Regions from separate parts of the Alteromonas sp. KC3 genome, predicted to be linked through region 1. Evidence: predicted binding sites of a transcription regulator. Region 1 holds the regulator's gene; each other region holds the start of a gene.
What was found. The regulator sigma-54, encoded in region 1, starts transcription at its own class of promoters, with help from an activator protein. The targets are predictions, from matches to a motif close to GTTGGCACGNNNNTNGNNT.
Positions count from the first base shown of each region.

Region 2: the regulator sigma-54 is predicted to act here: its motif matches at 6,428-6,446, upstream of glnK (P-II family nitrogen regulator).
Region 3: the regulator sigma-54 is predicted to act here: its motif matches at 1,307-1,325, upstream of JN178_RS10960 (hemerythrin domain-containing protein).
Region 4: the regulator sigma-54 is predicted to act here: its motif matches at 3,954-3,972, upstream of JN178_RS08115 (Npun_F0296 family exosortase-dependent surface protein).

Region 1 is NZ_AP024235.1:796,259-803,775, reverse strand. Features, by position in the region: gene lptC (LPS export ABC transporter periplasmic protein LptC) at 1-183, shown strand, start outside; gene lptA (lipopolysaccharide transport periplasmic protein LptA) at 152-706, shown strand; gene lptB (LPS export ABC transporter ATP-binding protein) at 709-1,434, shown strand; gene JN178_RS03570 (RNA polymerase factor sigma-54) at 1,508-3,004, shown strand; gene hpf (ribosome hibernation promoting factor) at 3,034-3,321, shown strand; gene ptsN (PTS IIA-like nitrogen regulatory protein PtsN) at 3,335-3,778, shown strand; gene rapZ (RNase adapter RapZ) at 3,837-4,682, shown strand; gene JN178_RS03550 (HPr family phosphocarrier protein) at 4,682-4,954, shown strand; gene mgtE (magnesium transporter) at 5,155-6,513, shown strand; gene JN178_RS03540 (response regulator transcription factor) at 6,533-7,270, opposite strand; gene JN178_RS03535 (spondin domain-containing protein) at 7,479-7,517, shown strand, end outside.
Region 2 is NZ_AP024235.1:377,336-384,852, forward strand. Features, by position in the region: gene mrcB (penicillin-binding protein 1B) at 1-1,063, shown strand, start outside; gene JN178_RS01655 (hypothetical protein) at 1,344-1,622, opposite strand; gene JN178_RS01660 (DUF808 domain-containing protein) at 2,025-2,939, opposite strand; gene JN178_RS01665 (helix-turn-helix domain-containing protein) at 3,086-3,805, shown strand; gene JN178_RS01670 (substrate-binding periplasmic protein) at 3,879-5,435, shown strand; gene JN178_RS01675 (hypothetical protein) at 5,440-6,231, opposite strand; gene glnK (P-II family nitrogen regulator) at 6,511-6,849, shown strand; gene JN178_RS01685 (ammonium transporter) at 6,882-7,517, shown strand, end outside.
Region 3 is NZ_AP024235.1:2,442,220-2,449,736, forward strand. Features, by position in the region: gene gdhA (NADP-specific glutamate dehydrogenase) at 1-1,168, shown strand, start outside; gene JN178_RS10960 (hemerythrin domain-containing protein) at 1,362-1,817, shown strand; gene JN178_RS10965 (YqaE/Pmp3 family membrane protein) at 2,002-2,160, opposite strand; gene JN178_RS10970 (GGDEF domain-containing phosphodiesterase) at 2,393-4,687, opposite strand; gene JN178_RS10975 (sensor domain-containing diguanylate cyclase) at 4,970-6,385, shown strand; tRNA gene JN178_RS10980 (tRNA-Leu) at 6,699-6,784, opposite strand; gene secG (preprotein translocase subunit SecG) at 6,797-7,171, opposite strand; gene tpiA (triose-phosphate isomerase) at 7,182-7,517, opposite strand, start outside.
Region 4 is NZ_AP024235.1:1,804,357-1,811,873, reverse strand. Features, by position in the region: gene nagZ (beta-N-acetylhexosaminidase) at 1-270, opposite strand, end outside; gene JN178_RS08125 (penicillin acylase family protein) at 369-2,690, shown strand; gene ybaK (Cys-tRNA(Pro) deacylase) at 2,687-3,154, shown strand; gene JN178_RS08115 (Npun_F0296 family exosortase-dependent surface protein) at 3,174-3,911, opposite strand; gene JN178_RS08110 (hypothetical protein) at 4,119-4,673, opposite strand; gene ihfA (integration host factor subunit alpha) at 4,788-5,087, opposite strand; gene pheT (phenylalanine--tRNA ligase subunit beta) at 5,091-7,478, opposite strand; gene pheS (phenylalanine--tRNA ligase subunit alpha) at 7,493-7,517, opposite strand, start outside.

The DNA of each region.
Region 1 (7,517 bases):
AAAACCATTACGACACAATACATTCAGATTAATTTAGACAACAAGCAGATGACATCTGATCAACCAGTAGAGATACTGGGGTCGCAATATGTCATTCAAAGCAATGGGTTTAATGCAAACTTACGCACCCAAGAATATGAGCTTATCGATCATGTACAAACCACTTATTCCCCTAGCAACTAGCTTAATTTTAGCGTTGGCTAGTGGTTCCGTTTTCGCTAGTGAAGATGACTTTTCTAAGCCAATAAAAGTCGACGCTAAGTCACAATTTGTTGATGGAAAAAATAAAACATCGTTGTTCAAAGATGATGTTCTAATTACTCAAGGCTCGCTTGTGATTAATGCCGACGAAGTTGAAGTTATCGCGACAGCGGGCGAAGGCAGAGAAGTGTTTGTCGCACGCGGTAACCCTGCGAGCTATACACAAGAGCTTGAAGATGGAACGCCAGTATCCGCTAAGGCGAATGAAATTCGCTACGAAGTGATTAATCGGGTGATATCGCTTACAGGGAAGGCTGAACTAAAACAAGACACCAGTATGGTAAAAGGTGACAGTATTACCTTTGATATGATTACCGAGCAACTGCTTGCAACCGGTGGCGATGACGACAACGGTGAAGGGAGAGTGACAACTGTTTTCACTCCTGAAGCGATTCGCAAGACGAATGCTAAGGACAACGAACAAGATAACGAGGGCAACCAATAGCAATGGCTACTTTGAGCGCAAGAAACCTTGCTAAGGCGTATAAATCACGCCAGGTTGTCCGAGATGTCAGCCTCAGTGTATCGACAGGTCAAATTGTAGGGCTGTTAGGCCCAAATGGTGCTGGTAAGACCACAACATTTTATATGATTGTTGGGCTTGTTCCCCTTGATAAGGGCGCCATTGAAATTGACGACAACGAGTTAACACATCAGCCCATGCATGAGCGTGCACGCCGCGGAATTGGCTATCTCCCGCAGGAAGCATCTATATTTAGAAAGCTCACTGTGCATGAAAATATCATGGCAATTTTACAAACCCGTAAAGATTTGAATTCACAACAGCAAGAAGAAGAAGCCGATGCGCTACTTGATGAATTTAATATTAACCATATACGTAATAGTACGGGGATGAGTTTGTCAGGGGGAGAACGCCGCCGAGTGGAAATTGCGCGCGCCCTTGCAGCTAAACCACAATTTATTTTATTGGATGAACCTTTTGCTGGTGTTGATCCAATATCAGTAAATGATATAAAGAAGATTATTCAACATCTTCGAGATAGGGGTATCGGTATCCTTATCACTGACCACAACGTACGAGAAACATTGGATGTTTGTGAAAAAGCGTACATTGTGAGTCATGGCGAGCTTATTGCGCAAGGAACTGCGGAACAGGTTTTAAGTAATCAAAAAGTAAGGGATGTATACCTAGGCGAACAATTCAGGCTATAGTTAGTGTAACCGGATTGTCATTTTTCAATCTCGCTCAGGTATATTCAATTTAGAGCATTTAAATAAGACGTAGATGAAACCATCTTTACAGCTAAAATTTAGCCAACAACTCACCATGACACCTCAGTTGCAGCAGGCCATTAAACTGTTGCAGCTTTCTACGCTCGATCTTCAACAAGAAATTCAAGAAGCGTTGGATTCAAACCCGCTATTAGAAGTTGAAGAAGGCCACGACGAGCCTCAGCTTGAAAAAAATAACATCGATAATGATGACAGTGGGGTAGAAGCTTCTGCCACTGCATCAAGTGATACTTTGGAAGCTGGCGATGCACTAGAAAAAAATGATCTTCCAGACGAATTGCCAATCGATAGCACATGGGATGAGTATTATTCAGCATCGTCTGCGCCGGCACCAGGACCTGCCAGTGACGACGAACAAATTTTCCAAGGTGAAACGACTGAGGACATACAAGAACATCTATTGTGGCAGATGCGCCTCACCCCTTTTTCTGACACCGACCGTGCCATTGCAATGGCTATCATTGATTCTATCGATGAGTCAGGGTATCTAACCGTTACTCTTGAAGAGATTTTAGAGGCGGTTAACGCGCAAGAAGCCTCTGGCGAAGATGAAGAGGAACTCATTGAAATGGACGAAGTAGAATGTGTATTAAAGCGCATTCAAATGTTCGATCCCATTGGTTCTGGTTCGCGCACCCCACAAGAGTGCTTGATGGTACAGCTTCGCCAATTCGCAGATGATACACCATGGCTTGCCGAGGCAAAGCAGTTAATAGAAGACTATTCTGATTTGCTGAGCAGCAAAGATTACCGCACCTTAATGCGCAAGAGCCGATTGAAAGAAGATCAGCTTCGCGAGGCTATGCGTTTGCTGCAAACCTTGAATCCTCGCCCAGGTAGTGCTTTAGTTACTAAAGAACCTGAGTACGTTATTCCAGATGTATCGGTTACCAAAAAGAATGGCCGTTGGGTGGTTGAGCTGAACCCTGATAGCCTGCCAAAACTTAGCGTCAATCAACAATATGCCGCAATGAGTCGCCGTGCAAAGAACAGTAGCGATTCACAATTTATCCGCTCACACATGCAAGAAGCCAAGTGGTTTATCAAAAGCCTAGAGTCGCGTAACGACACACTGATGAAGGTAGCAAATTGTATTGTGCAGCAACAAATGGGCTTTTTTGAACATGGCCCAGAAATGATGAAACCAATGGTATTAAATGATGTCGCAGAAATGGTAGATATGCACGAATCGACTATTTCACGTGTGACAACACAAAAATACATGCATACCCCTCGTGGCATCTTCGAGTTGAAGTATTTCTTCTCTAGCCATGTTGCAACGGAGTCAGGTGGTGAATGTTCATCAACCGCCATTCGTGCATTGATCAAAAAACTGGTGGCAGCTGAAAAACCCAGTAAACCACTAAGTGATAGCAAGATTGCTTCATTGTTGGCCGAGCAAGGCATTAAAGTTGCCCGGCGGACAATAGCAAAGTACCGGGAATCGTTATCGATCCCGCCGTCGAACCAACGCAAGAGCCTTATTTAACGGGCTTAATAATATAAGGAAGACGAAATATGCAAATCAACCTTACTGGTCATCATGTCGAAATCACCGACTCTTTGCGTAATTATGTCGATACGAAGTTCAGCAAACTTGAACGTCACTTTGATCACATTTCTAATGTGCATGTCATCCTGAACGTTGAAAAATTAAACCAAAAAGCAGAAGCGACAGTTCACTTAAGTGGCGCTGAAGTATTCGCATCCTCAGAAAATACCGACATGTATGCGGCGATTGACAGCATGGTTGATAAACTCGACCGGCAGGTAATCAAGCATAAGGAAAAACTTAAAAAGCACTAGTAGTTAATTAAGTATGGATATACAAGCCATCGTAAGTCTGGACCGCACTGAATGTGCGGTTCAATGTAATAGTAAAAAGCGTATTTTAGAGATCATTGCCGATATTGCTGCGAAGAACAACGCGCATATCGACCAGTCGACAGTACTGAATAGTTTGTTGGCGAGAGAACGAATGGGTAGCACAGGTATCGGAAACGGCATTGCCCTTCCCCATGGTCGCTTAGCTGGCCTTGATAGAGTTATTGCCATTGTTGTTACCAGCACACCAGCTATTGATTTTGATGCGCTAGATGAAAAACCTGTCGATATTTTCTTTGCACTATTAGTACCTGAAGAACAAACCGAAGGTCATCTACAAACACTAGCCACAGTCGCTGGCAAACTGAGTAATAAAGACACTATTAAGGCAATAAGGCGTGCTACCACAAGCGATGACATTATAAATGCGTTAGCGTAACTCGCTGCTATACAACATTACTGCATTAAGCGCTTATCAGTGTAAAGGGAGAATATAAGTGAAGCTGATTATTATCAGTGGTCGTTCGGGCTCAGGAAAATCAATTGCACTGCGCGCTCTTGAAGACTTAGGGTATTACTGCGTTGACAATATTCCGGTTAACTTGCTCCCTACGCTAACGCACACAGTGGTTGATGAATACGACCAAGTCGCCGTTAGCATAGACGTACGTAACCTGCCTAAAAATCCAGACGATTTAGTTGAAATACTTGATTACCTGCCTTCGTCTTGGTCGATGACCATTGTGTATATTGATGCTAGTGATGATGTGCTCGTTAAGCGTTTTAGCGAAACACGCAGATTGCACCCGCTGGCCAAGCTCAACAAGTCTCTCTCTGAAGCCATTCGCGCAGAGTCAGCGCTGCTGGCCCCTATTGTCGAGCGAGCCGATCTCTATTTGGATACCGACAAACTCACTATTCATCAACTCGCTGAGCTAATACGCGAACGTATTCTTGGTAAGAAAAGCTCGCGATTAGTGCTTGTGTTTGAGTCATTCGGCTTTAAGCACGGCATTCCCAAAGATGCAGACTATGTATTTGATGCGCGTTTTTTGCCCAACCCTCATTGGGAACCCGATTTAAAGCACTTGACTGGGCTAGACGCGCCTGTTGAAGTATTTTTAGGTTCTCAACCTGTAGTAACAAAATTTATTTGGCAAATACAGAACCTGATCACAACGTGGCTTCCACATTTAGAGCGCAATAATCGCAGTTATGTCACCGTGGCAATTGGTTGTACTGGCGGACAGCATCGCTCGGTATACATCGCCCAAGCGTTATCAAAAACATTTTTGGAAATTCATCCAGACGTTCAAATCCGTCACAGAGAGTTGAACCAGTAATGATTATTGAGAAAACACTCACAATCGTTAATAAATTGGGGCTTCATGCCCGTGCTGCCACGCAACTGGTACAACTAGCCAACCAATTTGACGCCAAAATTGTGCTTAAAAAGGGTGACAAGGAAGCTGACGCAAATAGTGTGCTGGGACTAATGATGCTTGAAAGTCATCAAGGTGAACAGGTCAACGTTGTCGTGCAAGGCAGTGATGCCGAAGAAGCCATGGCAGCTATTGAGCAACTAATTGAAGGCAAATTCAACGAGGCCGAGTAAGTGCTCCCGTCCAATACAAGCACTTGAATTGGCGAAATAAACAACACTTAGTCATAATAACGTCATTATGCTCGCAATTGTCATGACAGCTTCATCACAATTGCGATATTCTACTGCATAAATCCCAAATTGCACTGTAGACAAATTGGGATGAGCTCGTTTCATCTAATCTCAGTTTAGCTTAGTAGGACTCGCTACTTATGGCAGAAGCGCTTGTTTCCAAATACGTACAGACTCAGCTTCGTGCATTAAATGGTGCATTGAACAACGGTCAATTCGTGTCTGTGCGTAAGCTTCTGTTAGAACTTCCCCCGTCTGATGTTGCTCATATTCTTGAATCCAGTCCCAGCCGTACTCGTGATGAGTTGTGGGAGCTCATTGATGGCGATTTTCACGGTGATATATTAGAAGAGCTTTCTGATGACGTGCGTAATGGCATCATCGCTAAAATGCTTCCGGCTAATGTTGTTGATGCATTGGAAGAGATGGACACGGATGACTTAGCCGAAACGCTCAGTAGCCTTCCGGAAACCGTTTTACAAGATATTCTTGACTCTATGGATGCCCAAGATAGGGTGCGTGCCGAGCAAGCACTATCATACGGTGAAGAGACCGCTGGTTTCATTATGAACACGGACACAATTACGTTGCGTCCAGATGTTACCATTGACGTTGTTCTACGCTATATACGCTTAAAAGGCGAGCTGCCTGAGAATACCGATACCTTTTATGTAGTAAATCGCACCGATAACCTTGTTGGTATTGTCCCCGTTACCCGCTTACTTACCGCCGATACAGATGACAAAGTGTCTGACGTAATGGATACAGAATCAGAAGCAATACCCGTTAATATGCCTGATGATGAAGTGGCAAGTCTCTTTGAGCGATATAACTGGTTATCAGCACCTGTGGTAGATGAAAACAATCGTCTCGTTGGTCGTATTACTATTGACGACGTAGTCGATATTATCCGAGAAGACGCAGAGCACTCGATGATGAGTATGGCGGGTCTTGACGATGACGAAGATACTTTTGCACCAGTCATGCAAAGCACTAAACGTCGCTCTGTTTGGTTAGCGGTTAACTTAGTCACTGCCCTTATGGCGGCAATGGTCAGCGACTTATTCGAGGCTACCTTAAGTCAATTGGCCGTGCTGGCAATTCTAAATACTATTGTGCCAAGCATGGGAGGTGTTGCAGGTAACCAAACACTTACCCTGGTCATACGCGGTATGGCACTTGGTCACGTCAACGCGAGTAACTCCCGCTGGTTAATTAGTAAAGAGATGTCCATTGGCTTTTTAAATGGGGCTATTTGGGCAGTACTGATTGCCTCGGTAATCGCGCTATGGAAACAAGACTATATGCTTGGAGTAATTATCGCCTTTGCAATGCTAGTCAATATGATTGCAGCAGCGTTAGCAGGCGCAACCTTACCTATGATTATGAAACGCTTAAAAATAGATCCTGCATTAGCAGGTAGCGTTATCCTGACTACCATCACTGATGTTGTAGGTATTTTCGCCTTCTTGGGTACCGCTACCCTTTTCCTTATCTAACCTTTCAGCGAAATACACATTACGCACTGAGTGCTTTGTCGACGTAGCCGGTTAAGTTCAACTTATATCCTACACCCCACACGGTTTCAACGAGCTGTGCGCCGTTATCTATACTGGCTACATTATCTAACTTATTACGCAATCGATTGATGTGGGTGTTAACGGTATGCTCATACCCTTCATGGTTGTAGCCCCATACGTCACTCAATAACTGATTGCGCGAAAAAACCTGATTTGGGTGACGGCAGAGGTAGTTAATAAGGGTAAACTCTCTAGCAGTTAACGATAGGGCTTGTCCGTTTAACGTAACGCTGTGATAGCGTAAATCAACTTTAAAGGGCCCAGCTTGAATGCTGTTGTCTGCGTTTTTTTGAAGGCTTGTGTCAAGGCTTGGCATACTCCTTCTCATATGCGAACGAATTCGAGCGATAAACACACGCTCGTTGAATGCGCCTCCAAGGTAATCATCGACGCCCACCTCAAAATAATCCGCTTCATCAGCACTCACGTTAGTTAATTGCTGACCGTCAACGGCCATAATCCAACTGTCTGGGTTTTGTAATACCAAACGTTCAATACGGTCTAAGCAAAACTGTTGCGCGTGGGACTGTACGATGACGAGTGAATAGTGCTGAGCATCAAGTAATGACAGTGCAGCTTGATAATTTGAAACCACATCATGCAAGAATCCGTGCTTGCTCAAGCTTTGCGTAATGATTTGCTGAAACTGGTTGTCACTATAGATTACAAGGATCATAGCTAGCTCCTATTTTGCCCTTAATAATCAAGACCGGAGGTTGCTTAAAATTATTCCACTTTCTATTAAAAAATTGTTCATTCTACTTTAATACTTCGTTTTTAAGACGACAGAGATCTGTGTCCTTTTTGTAATACTTCTGTGATGAATTGCGCATTTTGCTGACCTACATTTTTATGCGCTTTTAAGTCAAAACAAGGACAAAAAAATGAAATTCACCAAACTTGCTAGCGCTACCCTGCTATCG
Region 2 (7,517 bases), 420 kb from region 1:
AAAAGTTGAGTTACAAGGGGCTATGGTGGTGACCGATAGCGCCAGTGGTGAAGTCCGCGCTATCGTTGGCGGAAAAGACTTTGAATTTAAAGGCTTCAACCGCGCCCTTGAGGCAAAGCGACCTATTGGTTCATTAATTAAGCCAGCCGTTTACTTGACTGCACTGGAAGATCCGACGCAATTTAATCTGGCAACGCCCCTCGCTGATGAGCCTATTACCCTTGAAAGCAAAAATGGCCAACAATGGTCGCCACAAAATTACGACAAAACGTTTAGAGGGCAAGTGCCATTACTTCAAGGGCTAACTGAGTCGCTGAACATTCCAACGGTGAATTTGGGTATGCAAGTAGGGCTTGATGCCATTGCAGATACCATCGAGCGCTTAGGAGTTACCGCGCCATCAGAACGAGTTCCTTCGTTAACCCTTGGCGCATTTGAACTTACACCGTTTGCCACTAACCAAATGTACCAAACATTGTCGAATGATGGTCGTTACATTCCGTTGCATACCGTGACATCGGTAGTGACAGCAGAAAATGCGCTGTTGTGGAAGAAAGCCGAGTATTATTCGCAGCGCACCGATGAAGCAGCAACGTATCTTCTGAACTATGCGTTGTACAAAGTCACAACTGACGGCACCGCAAAGCGTGTAGGCGCTAACTTTGGCAACATCAACATGGCGGGCAAAACGGGGACTACGGACGACTATCGCGATAGTTGGTTTAGTGGTTTCGATAGAAATAATGTTGTCACGGTTTGGGTAGGTAACGACGATAACCAGCCTGTGAATCTTACGGGGGCTGGTGGAGCATTACCGGTATTTATCAATTATATGCGCTCTCAATCTCCCAAGTCGCTTTCCCGCCGATTCCCAGAAGGACTTGGTATTGCTCACTTTGATGCACGCAGTGGCGCGGTAGTCGTGGCTGGTTGTGCGGGTAGCTTAAGTGTGCCTGCGATATTAGATGTATTACCGCCACCGCAACAAGACTGTTCTGGCCGTCCGGTTAAAGATAAGGATACTAAGAAAGAAAAGAGTTGGTGGGAACGGATCTTCGGATAAAAAAAAGCCCCAGTAAGAAGATAGAAAACACAATCACTTGGCTTTAGTGGATTACTCGGTGCTTTCTATCTCCCTCTGGAGCACAGGCCCAGGGAAGGCAAAGGGAACAAATCGTTATCGGTCTGGCATCTTTTTCATCGATATCCGTTTAAGGCGTTTTCAGTGCCCTTTTTGCAAAAACAGTCGTGCTGTCGAAAACAAAAGGGCGCTAACCATAAAGGCGATAAAGGGGCCAAGTACCAACATAAATAATGTACTGGCGGTTAACATGGCAAGTTCCTTATGCGTCGTTGTCGTTTACGCTAATAGACTCAATTGGTGTAATGGTAATCTCAGCCACTAAGGTATTTTCTTCACTTACTTCAGGCTCAAATTTGTGACTTGCAGTAAGCACGTCATAGGTCACACCAAGTTCCATATTTTGCTTAACATCCATAACTGCACTTTCTACCATGTAGTCGGTGTAGCTTGTTAAGTTATCTTCGTTAGCAAAAGCAGCTGCACTCATTACGCTAGTGGCTAAAGTCAATGCAGTGAAAAGTTTGCGAGCGGTAAACATAATAATCTCCAAAATAAAAAGTTAGACACTGCACTGAAACATACTGCGTGGCAGCTATCGTATTGCAAAGGTTTCGATATTAAGTCGTTATCAATTAACAATTAGTTTATTGCGAGGGATGTGCCAATTTTTAAAATTAAATTAAGTTACTGATAAATATGGTTTTATTTTTTAAATAAAAATTTATGTGATAGTTAGACGAAAGGCTAAAGACTAAAATTTAGTTATTTTGAAAAAGAGTTGGTCAAAAAGGCTAAGTGGAAAGAAAGTATGAGCATTTGACCTTAAAGTAGGTAGGGGTATTGATAGGATATACAGGGGAGATTACATGGATAATTAAGGGGATGGCGTCGCTATTACAACGCCATCATAGCAACTTAGGCCAGTTGCTTAGCTTAACTGCTAGCGTTTCACTTTACTGGCAAGAGCAACAAAAAGGGTTATGATCGTACCCGCTACTATGCCCGTTACACCGTCAGCTGCAATAGACATAACTAACGACATAGAGGGCGCAAGGCCGACAAACCAGTCAGTTATATAGTGCAAAAAGCCAATACTATGGGTCAGTATGCCTCCACCAACTAAAAACATAGCGACGGTACCGACAACTGCGAGGGTTTTCATCAGCGCTGGTGCAGTAACAAGTAATGCCCGTCCAATAAAACGTTGTACACCATTCATTGTTCCAGTGAGTGACTTGCGCAACATATAGAGGCCCACATCATCCATCTTAACCAGCCCTGAAACCAATCCGTAAACGCCAAGCGTAATCGCTAAACTTAACGCAATAAGTACCCCAATTTGGGTCGTTAAACTGGCATCGCTGACCGTACCAAGGGCGATAACAATAATTTCTGCTGACAAGATGAAATCTGTACGTATGGCGCCTTTTATTTTTTCTTTTTCAAACGCTACCATGTCAACATCTTCATGGGTGAGCGCCTCAATTCTTGCTTCGCGGTGTTTGACTTCTTCTTCGTGAGGGAGATATTTATGCAGCAATTTTTCAGCGCCTTCAAAGCACAAATAAAGACCACCCAGTACTAACAAGACGGTGATCAATGAAGGAACGAAAGTGCTGATGGCAAGTGCGGCAGGCACGAGTATCGCTTTGTTTAGTAACGAGCCTTTGGCAACTGCCCATACCACGGGAAGTTCTCTATCTGCTTTCACGCCTTGTACTTGATCAGCATTAACGGCGAGATCATCACCTAATACACCAGCGGTTTTCTGTGCGGCAACTTTCGACATAGTGGCAATGTCGTCCATTAACGTAGCAATATCATCTAATAGCGCGAGTAAATTGGCTGCGGCCACGGTAGTTTTCCTTGTCTCTTTATTATGTCTAAAGCATACGCTTTGCCGCTCGTCGTTGGCAACAGACATTTGATATTTGCACTGGCTATGTCTTATTGCGAAACTGCACAACACCTACATTGTTTGCAATAGCGCGTAACCTTGCCATGCCTGAACACACCATTCCATCATTGTCTATTCGCTCGTACACCAAAACCATGCATAGCCATTCTCATGAATACTATCAGTTGGTGTTACCAATAAACGGTCACATCGAGATTGGCTTAGATAAATTTGATGGGAAAGTCGGGGTAGGTGAAGGAGTATGCATCGCGCCTAACGAAGTACATACTTTTCGAGCCAATGAGCTGTGCAAATTTGTTGTTGCAGATTTACATCGCGTGCCTGACGGTTTTAAGGACAATCTGCAGCCTATTTTTCAAGTTAATGCGCCGTTTCAAGCGTTTTTGAACTTTGTCGATATTCAGCTCAACCATTTTACAGACGATGCAAGGCACGAAGTCATTGCTCTATTTTATGCTTTGCTTAGCACATCTCAAAAAGGCGCAAATACGGATAAGCGTATAGTTCCTGTATTAAGTCACATCCATCAAGATCTCACACAGAAACACGACTTAAAAACCTTAGCCGACATCGCGTGTATGGGAGAAACGCAATTTAAGGTGCGTTTCAAGCAAACAACGGGATTGAGCTTACGCAATTACTTAGTAAAAACGAAGATGGAAAAAGCGAAGGCCTTATTAAGCAATACTGATACCCCTATATTAACGGTGGCACTGAGCGTGGGGTATGACGATGTTACGTCGTTTACGCGACGCTTCAAAGCCTACTTTGGCCAGCCGCCAGGTTATTATAAGCGCTCATAACTTCTCAATACCGTTTGTTTTTCGTTTACTATTTAGTCTACTATGGCACCTGTTTATTCAAGGAGAGATTGTATTGGTTGTTCGTTGGTTAGTGTTAAGTAGCTTGTTGTTAGTGAATCTGTCTATGGCTAACACTAACGCTGAAGAGTCCCTTGTTGTTCTTTCAGGCAACACACCGGTTTTTAGCGAGTTCCAAGAAGACGGTACGGTTGAAGGGTATTCTGTCGACTACGCGCGCGCTATTCTCACTGCCGCAGGCATTGATGCTGAAGTAACGCCATTGCCCTTCGCTCGTTTGATTGAGCGAATGAAACTAGGAGAGCCTGTCGTCGCAACGGGGATAGGGCGTACTGCCGAGCGAGAAAATAAGTTCTACTGGCTGGCCCCTCTTACGGCAAATGTTATCGGTATTTACGGCGCAAAACCTGTCAATTTAACTGCGTTGGCCAGTCAAAATAAAACCCTTTCTGTTTCTGTGATGCGTGGTGATTATCGAGCCCAGCTGGGCCGCGAATATGCACAATTTGAGATGGTCGAATACGACACTTGGACACAAGCCATTGATGCAGTACTGACAGGGCATGTTGATGCTGTGTTTTTTTCTGAATTTGGCATGGATGTCATTTGTAAACAGAACGGCCTTGACTGCACAACACTATCAAGGCAGCACACCCATGATATTCAATACAGCTATATTGCAATGCCAAAGACAAAAGCGAATAAGGCAATGGCAGATAGACTGACCAAAACGGCGCGCGTTTTTGCTCAAACGCCAGCTTTTGATGAACTCGTTCAACGTTGGCTGCCAAAACTGACAACAATATCCGCCGACGCTAATGAAATTGAAGGTGTAATTGCGTTAGGTAGAATTGAAAAAGATGAAAGTAATGTTTCCCATCTCTGGGTTATAACGAACTTAGAACCTTTGTTTAGTGAGAGAGGGCAGCGCGGTAAATTAAAAGGTTACGCTATTGAATTGGTGCAGAATATATTGCAACAAGCCAACTTGCCGACTGAGATCTTAACGGCGCCTTGGCAGAGAATTTTCGTAGAAAGTTCGATGAAACCCGATGTTCTCGTCTTCTCTTTAGCGAGAACGCCTGAGCGCGAAGAAGCGTTTTATTGGATTACCCCTATCACAGAAAATGCCTATTCCATGTTTGTACGGGCTGACTATCAAGGAGATGCGACTTCTCTAGAAGACTTGCCTAAAGGCAGTCGCATTGCTGTGTTAAAGGGAGACTTTCGTCAAGAGCTTGTAAAAGCGGCCGGTCACATAGATGTGACAGAGAATTCCTGGGATAAGGTGGTAATGCAGCTCACCAATGGTGGCGCGGACTATCTGTTTTTATCTGACGGTGGTGCAAACATTATTTGCGATGGGCTCAATGGTGCCTGTGAAGGTTTCAAAAAGTTATTTACTTATCAAAAAGCAACAACGTATTTGGCGATGTCGAAAAAAGGTACCAATCAAGCGTTGGTTAACAAACTTAAGTTTGCCGCAGATAGCTTTAAACAATCAGACGAATACAGAGCCCTTTATTCAAAGTGGCTTGAAGCATATTCAAAGAAAACGTCACTCAATATGTTTGAACAAGACGGCGTCATTGTTCTGGGGCAATTGGAGTAAATGATTAACGCCCCTCATTGGGACGTTTTTTAATCCGAGCGTCAATAAACCTATTAGGATCACCCAAATTGGTGCATTGAAGCGTGCCGCCAGTTATACCGCTGAGTACAGCCAATGTTTTAGCCGCGCTGCTGGTACAATCTACCCGTTTTACAGGACGCGGCGGCATAGCCTGCTCGTCATTATCTTTTCTGGGATCAACAATCGTAGGGTGCGTTTTATTGTGCTGATATTCTCGGGCTGCATCGACAGCTTCTTGAGCAAGTTGATCATTATTGTAGGCATCAAAATATTGTGAAGCTGCCTCTTTGGCTGAAAAGTTGAACTGTCCTGCGCGTTGATTAGCATTTGACGATGATGTCTCAGGCAACGGTGTTGTAGGTGCAATAGTTTGTGGTTCTGTATCTGTCTTGGGTTTTGTTACAGGTTCTTGTTTTTCTTCAATAAGGTTTGATTGTGTGGGCTCTTTTACTACCTGAACTGGCACGTCTGTATCATCAACTTTTAACGGCTTTGGCATCGATGATGCTTCTTTTTCTTGTACCTTAGTGTCTAAAGGCGCTGCTGTTTTTCTTGGGATATACAGCACCGCATTTATCGGCTGAGCGCTTACCTCTTTACTGACCTGCTCGCGCCTTCTTTCAAGTGAGTATTGCGACAGCACGATGACTAAAGCAAACCCTAAAACATGCACACACGATGACACAAAAAGCGACTTCCACGTCGCTTTTTTAGCCGTGTTGCGGACTTCCATATCGCGCTCTGGCGCAAAAAAAGTATCAGTGATCGTCGTCATAGTACATAACTGACATCAGCGGCAAACAAATAGTTCCCTCCTACACTCGTCTTACTTATTAGTACGCTTATCCCACTTCTTTTACTTTGCGCATCATCGTTGGGCAAATACGCTTGTGTGCACAGATATGGTGCAATGTTTTTTCTTATAGAACGTGCAAATATGATTATCTATATGATTTATATGAATAATTATTTATGGCATGGCTCTTGGTTTAGCTTAGCAACAACAAGAAACACGCGAATAGCACAAATAACCAAAATAAACTGGGAGCATCTCATGAAACTAGTCACAGCTATCATCAAGCCGTTCAAGCTAGATGATGTTCGTGAAGCCATTTCAGAAATCGGTATCGACGGTTTAACCGTGACTGAAGTGAAAGGCTTTGGACGTCAAAAGGGACACACAGAACTTTACCGCGGAGCGGAATATCAGGTGGATTTTCTACCTAAAGTCAAACTGGAAATTGCAGTTCAGGACGACCAAGTAGAGCGCCTGGTTGAAGCCATCGTTGGCGCAGCCAAAACAGGCAAAATTGGTGACGGCAAGGTATTTGTTTACGACCTTGAACACGCCGTTCGTATTCGAACTGGTGAGTCGGATAGCGACGCGCTGTAAGCCACAACGAAGAATTTGCGGAGAACACAATAATGGAAATCACTTTTGAACTCGGGTATGCGCTAGATACCTTTTACTTTCTAATTTGCGGTGCGCTAGTCATGTGGATGGCTGCGGGCTTTGCGATGCTTGAAGCAGGTTTGGTTCGAGCGAAAAACACCACTGAAATTCTAACTAAAAACGTTGCACTATTTGCTATCGCTTGCACCATGTACATGGTATGTGGCTACGGCATTATGTACGGTGGCGGCGACTGGGGCCCTTTCCTAAGCGGTATTATGGCTGATGGCGCAACGGGTGTTGCTGAAGATCCAGCAACGTATGCACCTTCTGCTGACTTCTTCTTCCAAGTAGTATTTGTTGCAACAGCAATGTCTATTGTATCGGGCGCAGTTGCTGAGCGTATGAAGCTTTGGGCATTCTTAGCGTTCGCTGTTGTGATGACAGGTTTCATCTACCCAATGGAAGGCGCATGGACATGGGGCGGCGAAGCCGTATTTGGTATGTATACGCTTGGCGACCTAGGTTTCTCTGACTTTGCAGGTTCAGGTATTGTTCACATGGCAGGTGCTGCGGCAGCATTAGCTGGTGTGCTTGTACTTGGTGCACGTAAAGGCAAATACACTGCAGACGGCAAAGTGAATGCTATCCCAGGTGCTAACCTTCCG
Region 3 (7,517 bases), 1.6 Mb from region 1:
TATCTACTTCACAATTTCATGGATGAACAGTGATGGTGATATCGAGGTAAACCAAGGTTGGCGGGTTCAACACAACTCAGCAATGGGGCCCTACAAAGGCGGCTTGAGGTTTCACCCAACTGTGAACTTATCAGTACTAAAATTTCTTGCCTTTGAACAGTGCTTTAAAAATGCCCTTACTGGCCTCCCCATGGGAGGAGGTAAAGGAGGTGCGGATTTTAACCCCAAAGGAAGAAGTGATAGAGATATCATGCTTTTTTGCCAAGCTTTCATGCGAGAGCTCCAACGCCATATTGGAGCAAATACTGATGTGCCAGCAGGAGACATTAACGTAGGTGCAAGAGAAATAGGTTATCTCTATGGTGAATACCGACGACTTAATAACAGGTTTGAAGGTGTACTAACGGGTAAAGGACTAGAATTCGGTGGTAGCTACGTAAGAACTGAAGCCACGGGCTTTGGTCTCATCTATTTTTTAGAGGCTGTTTGCCGCGCTCAGGATAGCTTTGTTGAAGGTAAGACCGTAATTATTTCTGGCGCTGGTAATGTCGCGCTTCACGCTGCACTTAAGGCCAGTGAAAAAGGCGCTAAAGTAGTGACGCTTTCTAATAGTCGTGGCCTTTTGTATAACGAGCAAGGTCTAAGCGAAGCCGACATAACTTGGGCCATCGAAAATCATAACCAGCGCGATAACATTTTACTTGATATGGCAGATGAAGGGATGGGTAAATGGCAACCCGATGCAACCCCATGGCATATCAAGTGCGATATTGCTCTGCCCTGCGCTACGCAAAATGAGTTAGACGAGAGCGATGCTCGCAAGCTCATAGAGAAAGGCTGCACAATGATTTTAGAAGGTGCAAATATGCCCTGTACTGACAAAGCACAAAAAGTATTTTTTGATGCCAAAGTGACTTACGTTCCAGGAAAGGCATCTAATGCAGGTGGAGTCGCGCTCTCTGGTCTTGAGATGTCGCAAAATGCAATGTTTAGTCAACGTAACGCAGACACCTTAGATGAGCAGTTACAAACCATTATGAACCATATTCACAACCTTTGTGTTACCGAAGGTAAGCACGACGGCGAAACTTACATCAACTACATGAAAGGCGCTAATGTCGCCGCTTTTAGAAAGCTCGCTGACGCAATAGTGGCGCAAGGTGTTTAGCACCTTGCACCACAAGGGTGAGCACTATTTTTCCAAGAGTTATGTAATTTTTTCTTCGCTTTATATTTACCTCTAACACCCTCGCATGGCATAGACAAAAAAAGCCCATAAAAACATAGAGTAAGCATTGTTTTCCCGATTGGAATAGTTCTCGCATTAGTAAAAGCGTTCGAAACTACCTGAGGAAAATAATATGCAAATTTTTGAAGCACTACGTCAAGATCATGAAAAACAACGTCTACTATTGAAGATCCTTGCTGAAACCAGTGGAAACACTGCTGCTAGACGAGAGTACTATGAAGAATTGAAAGTACAGCTAGAAAGTCACGCAGTAGCGGAAGAACGTCATTTCTATTCACAGTTACTTGAGAAAGATGCCACTGTGGATTTAACTCGACATGGCATAGCGGAACATCATGAAATTGATGAACTACTGGAAAAACTGGACGAAACCGACATGAGTTCACCAGGTTGGTTGCGTCACCTAAAAAACCTGCAAGATAAAGTAGAGCATCACCTTGCTGATGAAGAACAGGAATTCTTTCAAGTAGCGGGTAAAGTACTTAATGACCGCCAGAAATCAAAGCTTGCCGATGAATACCGTGAAGAAATGAAACTAGCGGTGGAATCAGCAACCACTGCCGCTTAATGGTGAGTCGGCAAACAATACACGGAACGTCAATTAACCCTAGCCCCAAAAAAGTGGCACTGCGCGAATTGAATACAAAAATGCCAGCTAAACACTGGCATTTTTTTATAATCAAAATCGTGAAAGGCGTCGACTTCGACACTGCGTTTTTGCAGTAAAGAAAAACAACGCCTGTAATGTTCACCTATTTTTTAGCGATGATGTATACCGCATGAATTACACCAGGAAAATACCCTAAGATCGTTAAAAGAATATTTATCCAAAAGTGAGCACCAATTCCTACCTGCAAAAATACACCGAGCGGCGGAAGCAAAATCGACAATAAAATACGAATAATATCCATAGTAAATTCCTTGTTGTTGAATTATTTTCACTATCTAGTGAGCAAAATTGTCACACTTTAGTGATTATGTAATGCATCTACTGGCACAATTCACGTCTTTATTTATTACGCTGTTTTTACTGCACATTAAGTGCCACTTATGTCGACAAAGACAACTGAAAACGAACATACAACCATGAACTTACTACTTTTTATTCGTAAATGTAATACATTCGGGTATCAATAAAAGAGACTAAGCGCCAAACGGCGTGTGTTGCAACCACGCTTCCAAATCATTTTTATTTAGCGGGCGACTAATAAAGTAACCTTGAACCACATCACATCCCCACTCTTTCAAAATTTCTAGTGAGGCTTTGTCTTCTACACCTTCTGCCACTACCTTTAGATGAAACGCACTGGCTAAGCGCAGTACAGTATGGACGATCTGTTGATCGTTTTCGTCACTTGCCAGCGATAATATAAAGCTCTTATCAATTTTAATGGTTTTAACAGGTAAGTTCTTAAGGTAGGCAAGTGAGGAATACCCTGTTCCAAAATCGTCGATTGCAAAATGAAACCCTCGTGCAGTGAGCTCAGACAAGTTTTCAATAGCCAACGACGCATCTGCAACTAAGTCACTTTCTGTTATTTCAAGCTCAAGGGCTTCAGGAGACAAGCCTTCATCATTGAGCTTCTGAACCAATTTATTCAGCAAAACTTTGTTTTGAATATCTTGAGTCGAAAGATTCATTGCAACAGTAAAGTGATATCCTTTACTCCTAAAGTACGCCAAGTCGGTGATAGTTTGTTGCATTACCCATGTCGTAACCTGTTCAATAAGACCGGCTTGCTCTGCAATAGTAATAAACTCATCTGGCGGAACAAATCCTAGTACACTGTTGTTCCACCTTATCAGCGCTTCCATACTGGAAACTCTCATGCTAGCTAGGTCAACTTTAGGCTGATACACCATCGAAAGTTCATCTTGTTGGCTTGAAAGCGCGCGTTTAAGTTCCGTCGTTATCGAAAGCCTTCTTGAGTATTTGTCCTCAAGCTCAGCGCGATAATTAACACACCAATTCCCCGAATGAATCGCTTCGTCAGTAACAATGTTCATCTTTCTGAACAATTCTTCAGAGGTAGAGGCATCTTGAGGACAATTGATAATAGCCATCGCTACCTTGACTGGAATTGCAATAAGGTTACTTTCAACCGGCTGTTCTAAAATATGTCTTAATGTATTGAGCTGGTCTTCGGTTAGGTGCTGTTCAGTGATATATAAGATCTCGCCGCCTGCCAAACGCGCTGAGGTACCTGGCCAACGCTGCAACCTAATAGCCAATGTTTTAAGCGTATTATCCCCATTTGAATAGCCGTACAAATCATTGATCGTTCGAAAACCTAGCACCGTGATAGCAATAACCTGAACAGATTTTTTCTCGGCCATTTGATTTTCAAAATAATCTTCTACGAAATTGCGATTGTACAATCCGGTAAGTACGTCGTGCTGTGCCTGATAACGAATGTGCTTTTCACGACTTTTAATGCTGGCTTGCATGCTATCAACGGCATTGGCGAGTTCAGAAATTTCTTTAAGTTTCGAGGGTTTTTCAAGGGTGGCACCGTAATTACCCGACGCCACTTTATTCACCGCCGCAACCAAATTAGAAACGGGTTGGCTTACATTACGTGACAGCAGCATGGAAAGCGCTAATGCAATAAAAATTGCGATTACTGTAAAGGCAAGAATTGTTATTTGAATACTCGTAAACGCATTAAACGAGTCAGAGGTGTCCAACGCTAAGGTTATATTAACGGGCAAGCTAGTCTCAGATGAGATATTCACTTTGCGAGCGAAATAGTGGTGTTCACTGCCAAATGTCACTTCTAACCACGAGGGGTCATCTTCGAGCGCTAAGATAGAATTAGCAACAGGTTCATCAAGCGTTGTGGTCAACACCTGTTTTGACTGCTTTTCAGAGATTATGATTTCAGCATCAACAAGTGTTTTTAATTCATCTAACAACGTTTGGTCGAATTCGATACCGATAATCATGTAGTAGCGTAGTGTGGGAATTTCTACACGATAAAGGTTCAACTGCACTAGCTTGCCATCGACAACGAAAAAACCGCTATCTACGCCTTTTGCCGCTAACTGAAGTGTACTGTCGAGTTGTTGCCCTTCTTCAAATAAGGATGAGTGAGACACGACAACGGTATGGTCGAGACCGACTAGCGCTATTATATTAGTGTTAAGTCGTTGAGCGTAGCTGGTAAATGCCGCAGTTATGGAAGGAAGATCTTCTGTGCCCACTGCCCTTCTAAAATCAAATGAGCGAGATAAAACATTTGAAACGCTGCGTATGACTTCTTGGCGGTCATCTACAACTTTATCAAACACTTTTTCTGCTAATGCAATATCTTTGTCAATGCTCTCGACGACTAACGAATTAGCAGATTTCCAAACCGCGCCAATAATTAACAATGATGCTATTACAATTCCCAAAAACAGGGTTTGGAACAAGCTTTGACTTAGCGTTTTCTGCACTATAGCGCCTCTCGATGCATCTTATTGTATTTCGCTAACACAACCACTACTACCTTTCGACTAAAGAATAGCTGATTCTCACTTTTTCTGACAGTAGTAAGACGCTGTATTTCCACAAATTTAAATGTTTGTTACAAATTAGCCCTAGAGACTCAAACGGTCAGCTTAAAATTTGTAAGGACCTAATATAGCCGAATTGATACCTGCAATAGTTAAACAAATACGCAATAATATCTGGTACTATTCGCATCCAATGACCGATCGGGCTGTAAAGAGGTATTAATGTTCAAGGCGTTAGTGGGCAAGCATTATCAAAGTTTGCTTATATTAATACTCATTACTCTGTTATCCGTGTTCGCGGTTACAGGTTATGTCGCCATTAACAATATTGTCTCAGAACAAAGTCGCATTCAACAACAAGCCGTCAGCCCCGTCTACTCACTCGTTAATCGCGAGTTGCTAAAACCCCTTCATATTGCAGAGACATTCGCGGAAACAATCACGTTTGAACAAATTCTCAAGAACGACGTTGATGAATCGTTTCTCCTTGCGCAATTAGCGAGAATGGAAGAAAGGCTAGGCTTAATTTTTTTTGTCGCGTTAGAAAAACAACGTAGACAGCTCATGTCAGATGGACGCAGTTTCGATCTGATTGAGGGTGAAGTTTACTGGTATTTTGAAGCGCTAGACACCAAAGAACGTATCCTCGCTGACCTAGGCCAAGTGGGTAATGTCCATCTCTTTTTTGATGTGAAAATATACAGCGATAACGACGAATTTTTAGGCTTTGTCGGCGTCGGCAAGCCCATCAAATCTTTTATTGAGTCACTTAACAAATACAAAGCGCAATACGGTTACGATTTTCTATTTGTTAATGAGCGCAATCAAGTGCTTCTGTCATCTGTGCCAGATTATGTAGTAACCGATGATTACGTACCTGATCTTAAAAGCTTGCCATGGTTCGACGATGCCACTGTAAACCTCAATGATTTAAGCAATGTCATTGTAGAGAATGATGACAAAGAAGTTTTAATTTCAGAAATAAGTATTCCACAACTTAATTGGCGCTTGTTACTTCTAACGCCATTGGAGACAAGGCAAGCACAATTAACAAAAACCTTTGCGATAAACGCTTTACTTGCTTCATCGGTTATCATCATTGTTATATCTGGTATTTTCGCTGTATTTATTAGCTATAAGCGCAAACTAGAAAAGCGTATGGAAACAGATGCGCTTACAGGGCTTGCCAATCGTAGCTATTTGCAACGTCGTTATCAGCAGTTAAGAAAGCGTTCCGCTAATATTTGTATTGTCATGGTCGACCTAGACCATTTTAAGCAGATTAACGACCAATACGGTCACGGTGCAGGTGACGAAGTACTGCGCACAGCAGCAAACGTTTTAACTAATATACTTCGCAACGGGGATACAGTATGCCGCTGGGGCGGAGAGGAATTTGTATTACTTATCCCTGAAATAACCGCTCAAAACTGTATGGCGCTCGTTGAAAAAGCGCGCCGTGAAGTAGAACGCGGTAACGTAAAACACGGCACCCACACTATTACATTTACTGCGAGTTTTGGTGTGACAGCAGGCTCTACATCGCTTCAACTTTCTAAACACTTAGCTAACGCAGATATGGCGCTTTACGAGTCTAAGCGAAATGGAAGAAACAGAGCGACACTATTTAAAAAGTAGTGGCTTTCTAACTATCTTCTTCATAGCAGCGCAATATACTCTGAACGTTGCATAAATCACACATAATAAGGTCAATCACACGCTCCTATTAGACAGTGTATGGTAGCTTTTTAGTCGCGCTTTAGGTTGGGCATTGGGCTTTGGGCGTCAGCCCTCAAATCGTTAGTGTGGGGATATCGGAAAAGAAGAAGCACAAGCAGAAGCAGAAGTAGAAGTAGAAGCGAAACTAAAGTGACAACAGCAGTGAAGTATTGTTGTATTGCTAGTTTATCAACAAACAAAAAAACCGTAGCATTAGCTACGGTTTTTTAATTGGTGCGGAAAGCGGGACTTGAACCCGCACGAGCTATGCTCACCACCCCCTCAAGATGGCGTGTCTACCAATTCCACCACTTCCGCGAATTAGATTATTTAGTTGCTACCGTCTGTATCAGGTACATCCGACTGACTAGCGTCGTCTGCTACTGGAACATCTTGGTCAGCAGGTATTTCTACAGGCGCTTCAACTGCCGCAGGTACCTCAAGGTTGTTCCACTCGTCTTCCGCACTTTCGCGGTTTGCAGACAATGCACCTAGCATAAGGCTAATAAAGAAGAACAAACCTGCCAAAATAGCAGTTGTACGCGTCATAAAGTTACCTGAACCTGTTGATCCAAACACAGTGTTTGAACCACCTGAACCAAATGAAGCGCCCATGTCTGCGCCTTTACCTTGTTGGATAAGTACAAATCCAATCAATAAAAGTGCAACGATAAGGTATGCTACTAATAGCACTTCGTAAATCATAAATACCTCGTCAGTTTGCCGCTTGGCAAATTGAAATAAAATCTTCAGCTTTTAAACTGGCACCGCCAATTAAGCCACCATCGACATCTTGCTGCGAAAACAAGGTTGCCGCATTATCAGGCTTAACACTACCACCGTACAATATACGAAGGCCTTGCGCCAATTCTGCGTCTACTTTACTAAAGTAACCGCGGATAAATTCGTGAACTTCTTGTGCCTGTTCAGGGCTTGCTGTTTTACCTGTTCCGATAGCCCAAATTGGCTCGTAGGCAATAACACTTCGCTTAAGCTCATCAACTGTCATCAGTGATGTTAGCGCATTTAACTGCTCAGCAACAAAAGACTC
Region 4 (7,517 bases), 1.0 Mb from region 1:
GCTTTCGTCTTGATGTTCAGACTGCCGCATAATATCGCCCATTGCGGGTAGTGCAGTAAAACCATCGCGAAAACGCTGCACTCGTCCTCCCTCATGATCAACGCCTATCAATATAGGGCGTTTGGCATAACGGCGAATATCTTGAATGAGTGCAGCGAGCTGCTTTTTATCATGATAGTTTCGAGCGAATAAAATTAAACCGCCTACCACGGGGTGTGCTAATTTTTCTTTCTCTTCGCTCTGCAATTCTTCAGCATGGCAGTCGAGCATTAAAGGGCCCACGAGCCCCCCTTGTAAGCTGTCATAAAACATCACTTCAAATTTTGTAAATCTCTGGTTAGGATAGAGAAAAAAAGGGAGTATTACACGTGTTAAATTGGATCAAATGGCTTGTAATTGGTTTATTGACCATACTCGCCCTTGCCGTCGTTTCCTTGTACGCTTCTCTTAGCCTAAGTTTGCCCTCACTAGATGGTAACAGTAATACCTATCACGTGAACTCTGTAACAGAACTCAGCCGTGATGCAACCGGATACGCCGTTATAAAAGCTGACGATATTTTTGATGTCGCTTACGCTCTTGGTTTTGCTCATGCTCAAGATCGCTTTTTCCAAATGGATCTTCAACGAAGAGCCGCCTCAGGCAATTTATCTCAATGGGTTGGAAAGGTAGCGCTGGAACGAGACAAAAACATTCGCTTCCATCAATTTGCTCAGCGCGCCCGCGTTGTCTATGAAAACCTTCCCGCTCGACAGCAAGAATTATTAGTGCGTTATGCCCATGGTGTTAATGATGCATTAGCGGAAATGACAGTTCCACCTTTTGAATATTTAGCTGCTGGAGTACAACTAGAGCAATGGCATCCAACCGATAGTATTTTGGTGGTGTACAGCATGTACCTGGACCTACAAGGTAGCCAAATTAGCTTAGACATGGCCCGTACCATGCTTAAAACACTGTACGGTGATGAAATATATAATTTCATTACTCAGCCAAGTCACTACCAAGCTGCGCTAGATGGAAGCGAAACACCGCTGTTTGACCAAGCCATTCCCACCTTTCCTGATAATGCAGCAGATGCCAACGACGATAAAAACGCAAGCGTCGCATACACTGGTACCGAGCTACCGGATATTGGAAGTAATAACTGGGCTGTGACGGGAAAGCTCACCACCACGGGTTCAGGCATGCTGGCCAATGATATGCACCTTGGCCTTCGAGTACCCATTATATGGTATAAGGCACAGCTAAACTATGAAGAAGCGGGTGAGCAAGTTCAGGTAACCGGCGTGTCGTTACCCGGGTTGCCTGGCATTGTCGTAGGTACCAATAATCATATCGCGTGGGGCTTCACAAATGCCAATGTCGATAATGTTGATTGGATAGCGTTAGATGATGATACGCAAACACAACCTTACACTCGACGTATTCCGTTACCGGATGGCGAACATACTTACACTATAGAAGTAAGCCAATTTGGGCCTGTACGTGTGGTAAACCAAAAGCGATACGCGCTCAATTGGGTAGCGCACCAGCCGTTTGCGGTAAACTTGGGTATTATCAATCTGGGGGCAGCTAAAAACCTCACTGAGGCCATGTCGGTGGGTAAAACCATTGCCATTCCTACACAAAACCTCGTTATTGTTGACGAACTCGGCAATGCGGGCTGGATGCCTGGTGGCGCTGTAATGGATCGTGAGAGCGCAAGTTATGTCGCCATTTCAGAACAATCACTAAAAGCTGATAGCCCCAAAAGAGCGACGAATTTGCCGTCGGTCGTGAACCCTGAACACGGTAGAATATGGACGGCAAATGCGCGCGTGATTTCTACACATGATTTACCACGACTAGGCGATGGTGGCTATGCGCTTGGTGCTCGTGGTAGACAAATTCGCGATCGCTTATTTGAAAAAGATAGTTTCACTGAAAATGATTTCTACGCGATTCAACTGGATAATCATGCCCAATTCCTCATGCCATGGCATAACCTTTTATCAGGGTTGTTGCAGGTACAAGATGTTGAATTTAAGCCAGACCTTGCTTATTTGAATACCTGGAACGCATGTGCTTGTGAAGATTCTGTGGGTTATACATTAGTTAAACACTTTCGTAGTGAAGTTATTCAAACGCTTTTCGGACGTATTTTGCAGTCAATAGACCGAAAAGGGGTTAATAGCAGAACGCTACTTCGAGGTATTGAACCGGCTACGTGGCAACTCATCCATGAACAACCCAGCAGTTGGCTACCAAAAGGCACGGACAGCTTCGATGAACTTTTGGTCGACGCCTATCGAAGGGCTAAACACAAACTTCTTGATACCTATTCCCCCGTCGAAGCAGATATGGAAACGCTAAACTGGGGTAACGTAAATAAGCTGCGTGTTTCTCACCCTTTTGCATCTCAAATTCCGTACATTGGACAATACCTGAATATGCAAACCGTTGAGGGCTTCGGTGATACTTATATGCCTGCTGTGCAATCGCCAAATTTTGGCGCATCGCAACGATTGTTTGTAAGCCCCGGCCATCTAGAAGATGCCATTTTAACCTTGCCTGGGGGCCAATCAGGGCATCCGCTTTCACCTTATTACACGTCGGGTTTCAGTGATTATGCAACACACACTGCTACCCCACTGTTGCCAAGTGATATTGAACACACTCGCTTATTTTACAAAAAAGAAAATGAATGACGCCCGCTATAACGCTATTGCAGAAAAAAGGTGTTAAACACCACGTACTCAAGTATGAACATGACACCAACGCTTCCTCTTATGGGCTAGAAGCGGTTGAGAAACTTGAACTGGATGCAAGCACCGTATTTAAAACCTTAGTGGTAAGCACTGACAAAGGGTCGCTTGCCGTTGCAATAGTGCCAGTAAATCGAAAGTTAAGTGAGAAGAAGATGGCAAAAGCCTTGGGGGCCAAAAAAGTCACAATGGCAAAAAGTGAAGACGTCATAACCTCAACAGGGTATGTGCTCGGTGGGGTAAGTCCACTAGGACAAAAGAAAATACTTACTACTGTTATACACGACAGTGCCGAAGCACTGTCAGCCATTTATGTTAGTGCAGGAAAAAGAGGATTGGAACTTTCTCTTTCTCCCACCACACTGGCTATGCTAACGCAGGCAACCTTTGCTGATATTACCGCTTAGCGCGTGCCGAGCTTTGACGCTACTGCATAACGATTTTAGCCTTTCGGCACATCAACAATAGCGCGAATGAGAATAGCGCTAACGCACTAGGCTCTGGCACTGATTGTATTCCCACTCTTGATATAAACGCCCCTGAACTGGGTAGTATAGTAGTTAACACTGTGTGATTATCACTTTCAAAGTTACTGCCATAGAAGCGTATTGACGTTAAAGCATCTGCGCCTGTTTCTGCGAAAAGGTTCACAAAAGCAAAAGGCTCCCACGATGCGTGATAATCATCTCTTGAATCAGGATTTCCCCAAAATGGATTGCCAAAGTGCTCTGGTGTGAGCGCAGGAGAATTCAAAATATCAGAAGTGGTAAATTCTAATGTTTCAGACACTGTGTTTACTGTAAGTTTGTTACCTGCATCGCCAGCACTCCACCAGAACCCGAAATAGCCGACTGGGTTGTTAAATGTGAGCTCTATCGCTCCGCCAGCAGGAATAAACAAATAGTTTCCGTTTCCATCCGCCCCACCCCATTTATTCGCGCCATTTATACGAACGCCGCCTTGTAGCGCTCGGTATACGCCAAAATCAGTGATGATATTATTTGATATTCTTCCCCTTGACTGCCTATCAAAAGTCTCAACGTTCGACGCGCCAGCAGGGCCTACTGCAATATCAGGGTCAGACAGCGTGAAAATGAGCCCTGCAAAAAGAGGGGATGAGAAAAGGCATAAACTTAAGGCAAACAAAGCAACTACGGTTTTCATCTTTAGCTCCAAGGCTGTTAAACACAGAATGTTTACCTTAGATAGCTATAGCCATGCCAAAACCTCAACGCATTGTTTACATTGAATTTATTCCGAAAACAGTACTATTTCGGGCTACTCCCCATATTGTTTTTTGCTTTTTGCGAAGCACTTTGCGACAAAAATGGAATATCTAAAACTGAGTTAATTAGAGCAATATGGCTTAGGCTATTGTTCTAACTTTTCAGCTTGTTCACGCCATTGCTGCTTGGCTTTATTTAGCGAGACGTCGTCTACCGTGTTTGAGCCTGAAAGCGTTTTAGCCATCTGCTCGATAATGGCATCACGCTTTTCGATTAAGGCATCGGTTCTTGGAAATAAGTCTTTTGCTTCTGGGTATTGTTGTTTAAGGCTTTCAACTTCCTCGAGGGAGTAATAGCGGGCTTCAAAAGCTTCGTTGTATAACTGTCGCTTTGCATTAAAGACTACATAGTCTTTTGCCGTTTCTGATTTGAGATAGTCCAAATCTTGCTGAGAAAGATTAGCGGCCTCACCTACATTTACCGCCTGCTCTAGCCACTGTTCAATGGCTTGAGTATTTTTCTCTTTTACCGCAGTTTTCACACCGGCTTGCAAATCGCTCGCATGCAAGATTTCCATTACGGTAATTAAAGGCACTTCTGCCGCTTGTTGATCCCGCTTATCGGCATCTGAAGACAAATAGGCAAACCACGAAAGCGCCGCAACTACTACAGCAACAACAATAACAAGCGCTTTTTTCACACTTACCTCCATAAATACTGCATAAGGAAACCAGCGCGAATGCGCTGCTTTATAAGAAGCAATACAAAAAGAGCGAGAAAGCTCGCTCTTTTATATATTGTAACGACCTAGTGATTACTGGTCGATAGGTGCTGAGTTTTCAACTCGGCTTTTCAGTTTTTGACCCGGGCGGAACGTTACCACTCGGCGTGCTTTGATAGGAATGTCTTCGCCCGTTTTTGGATTACGGCCAGGACGTTCGTTTTTATCACGCAGGTCAAAATTACCAAAACCTGACAGTTTTACTTGCTCACCAGATTCTAGAGCGCTTTTAATTTCTTCAAAGAAAAGCTCTACCAGATCTTTTGCATCGCGTTTATTGATGCCTAATTTCTCGAATAGGTGTTCAGCCATCTCGGCTTTGGTCAATGCCATAGTTTACTCTCTTAACGCGGCCCCAAACTCAGATTCCAGACCTTTAACCACAGTATCCACCGCTTGCTGAATCTCAGCTTCTTCTAAGGTTTTATCCGGATCTTGTAAATGAAGAGACAAAGCAAGGCTCTTGTAACCAGGTTCAATTCCCTTGCCTTTGTACTCATCGAACAAGTTTAGAGCAACTAGTTGATTTACGCCAATTTTTTCTATGTAAGAAAGTACATTTCCTACACGCACTTCATCTTTAACCGTAATAGCAATATCACGGCGGTTTGATGGGAAGCGCGATACCGGTACGGCAGACGGTAGTTTGCGGTCTGTAATGGCATCTACCACTAACTCGAACACAAATACGCGGCCGTTAACACCAAGCAATTTTGTAAACTGCGGGTGTATAGCACCAATATAGCCAACTTCTTCATCATTAAGCAAAATTTTTGCAGTCATACCAGGATGCAACGCACTATGCTCGCCCGTGACGAACTGGAACTCGCCCGCTCTTCCGGTTAATGCAAGCAACGCCTCGACATCAGCCTTGGCATCGAAGAAATCAACTGGGCTATCGCCCAAATCCCAATGTTCTTCGTTACGACGCCCTGCTACTACACCACCAATTACTTGCTGTTGCAATACACCATTTGGCGCATCTTGTTGAGGAATAAAGCGTAATCCTGTTTCAAACAAACGAATTCGCTGTTGTTGACGCTTCTGATTGTACGCAGTTGCACCTAGTAAACCGGGCCACAAACTGACGCGCATTATTGACATATCTGAGGATATTGGGTGTGGTAAAACCATGCCCTTCACATCTGGGAATAATGCGTTTTGAATTTTCGGGTCAACAAACGAATAAGTAATCGCTTCATTATAACCACGGCTAAGTAGCAACGACTTCATTGTATTTAACGGCAACTTAGCTTCTTGTGAAGGCAGCATTGCTAACGTGGCTTTTGGTGCCACGTTTGGAATGTTGTTATAACCGTATACGCGCGCAATCTCTTCAATCAAATCTTCTTCAATTGAAATATCGAAACGATAGCTAGGTGCAACCGCTTCCCAGCCAGCTTCAGTTTGCGTTACGTCTAAACCAAGGCGGTTGAGCATTTCCGTTACTTTTGCATCGTCAATGCTAATACCAAGCACACGAGCCAAACGTTCGCGACGAAGCGTTACTGTTGCTTGCTTAGGCAATTTGTCTTCAGACACGGCTTCAACAACAGGGCCTGCTTCACCACCGCAAATTTCAATTACCAGTGCAGTAGCGCGCTCCATGGCTTTTCGTTGAAGCTGAGGGTCTACACCACGCTCATAGCGGTGCGAGGCATCGGTATGCAAGCCGTATTGGCGTGCTCGACCCATAATGGCATCACGCGCAAAGAATGCACTTTCTAACAAAATATCTTGTGTTTCAGCCGTTACACCTGAATGTAAACCACCGAAAATACCTGCCATCGCTAGCGCTTTGTTATCATCAGCAATTACCAAAGTATTGCTTTGCAACTTAGCCTCGGTCTCATCTAATAATGTCAGCGTTTCGCCTTCATTCGCCATACGCACATTGATGTTGCCTTCAATGCTAGCAAGGTTGAACGCGTGCATTGGCTGACCAAGTTCTAGTAGTACGAAGTTAGTCACGTCAACGATAGGGTCGATGCTGCGAATTCCGCAACGACGTAACTTTTCAACTAGCCACAATGGCGATGCAGCTTTAACGTTAACGCCTTTAACTACACGGCCCAAATAACGTGGGCAGGCATCATCTGCGCTTAGCGTAATTGACAGTTTATCGTCAATCGTTGCGTCTACTGCAACGACTTCAGGCTCGCATACGTCAAGGTTGTTAAGTACGCCAACTTCACGGGCAATACCACGAATACCTAAACAGTCTGCGCGGTTTGGTGTTAGGTCTACTTCAATGGCGTTATCGTCTAGAGCAAGGTAGTCGCGAATGTCTGTACCAATAGGTGCATCCGCTGGAAGCTCAATAATACCGTCGTGGTCTTCGCTAATACCCAGCTCAGAGAAACTACATAGCATGCCGAATGACGGCTCGCCGCGAAGCTTTGCTTTCTTAATTTTAAAATCGCCTGGCAATACGGCACCAACAACAGCAACTGCTACTTTTATGCCCTGACGACAGTTAGGCGCACCACAAACGATATCAAGTAGCTCATCGCCACCAACGTTAATTTTAGTTACGCGAAGTTTATCGGCATTCGGGTGCTGACCACATTCAACAACTTCACCAACCAGCACGCCTTTAAAATCACCTGCTACTGGCTCTACACCGTCTACTTCAAGGCCAGCCATGCTCAACTGTTCAGACAGCTCATGTGCCGACAGCGATGGGGTAACCCACTCTCTTAACCATTTTTCACTGAATTTCATGTTTACTCTCTGCCTTAGTTGAACTGCTTAAGGAAACGA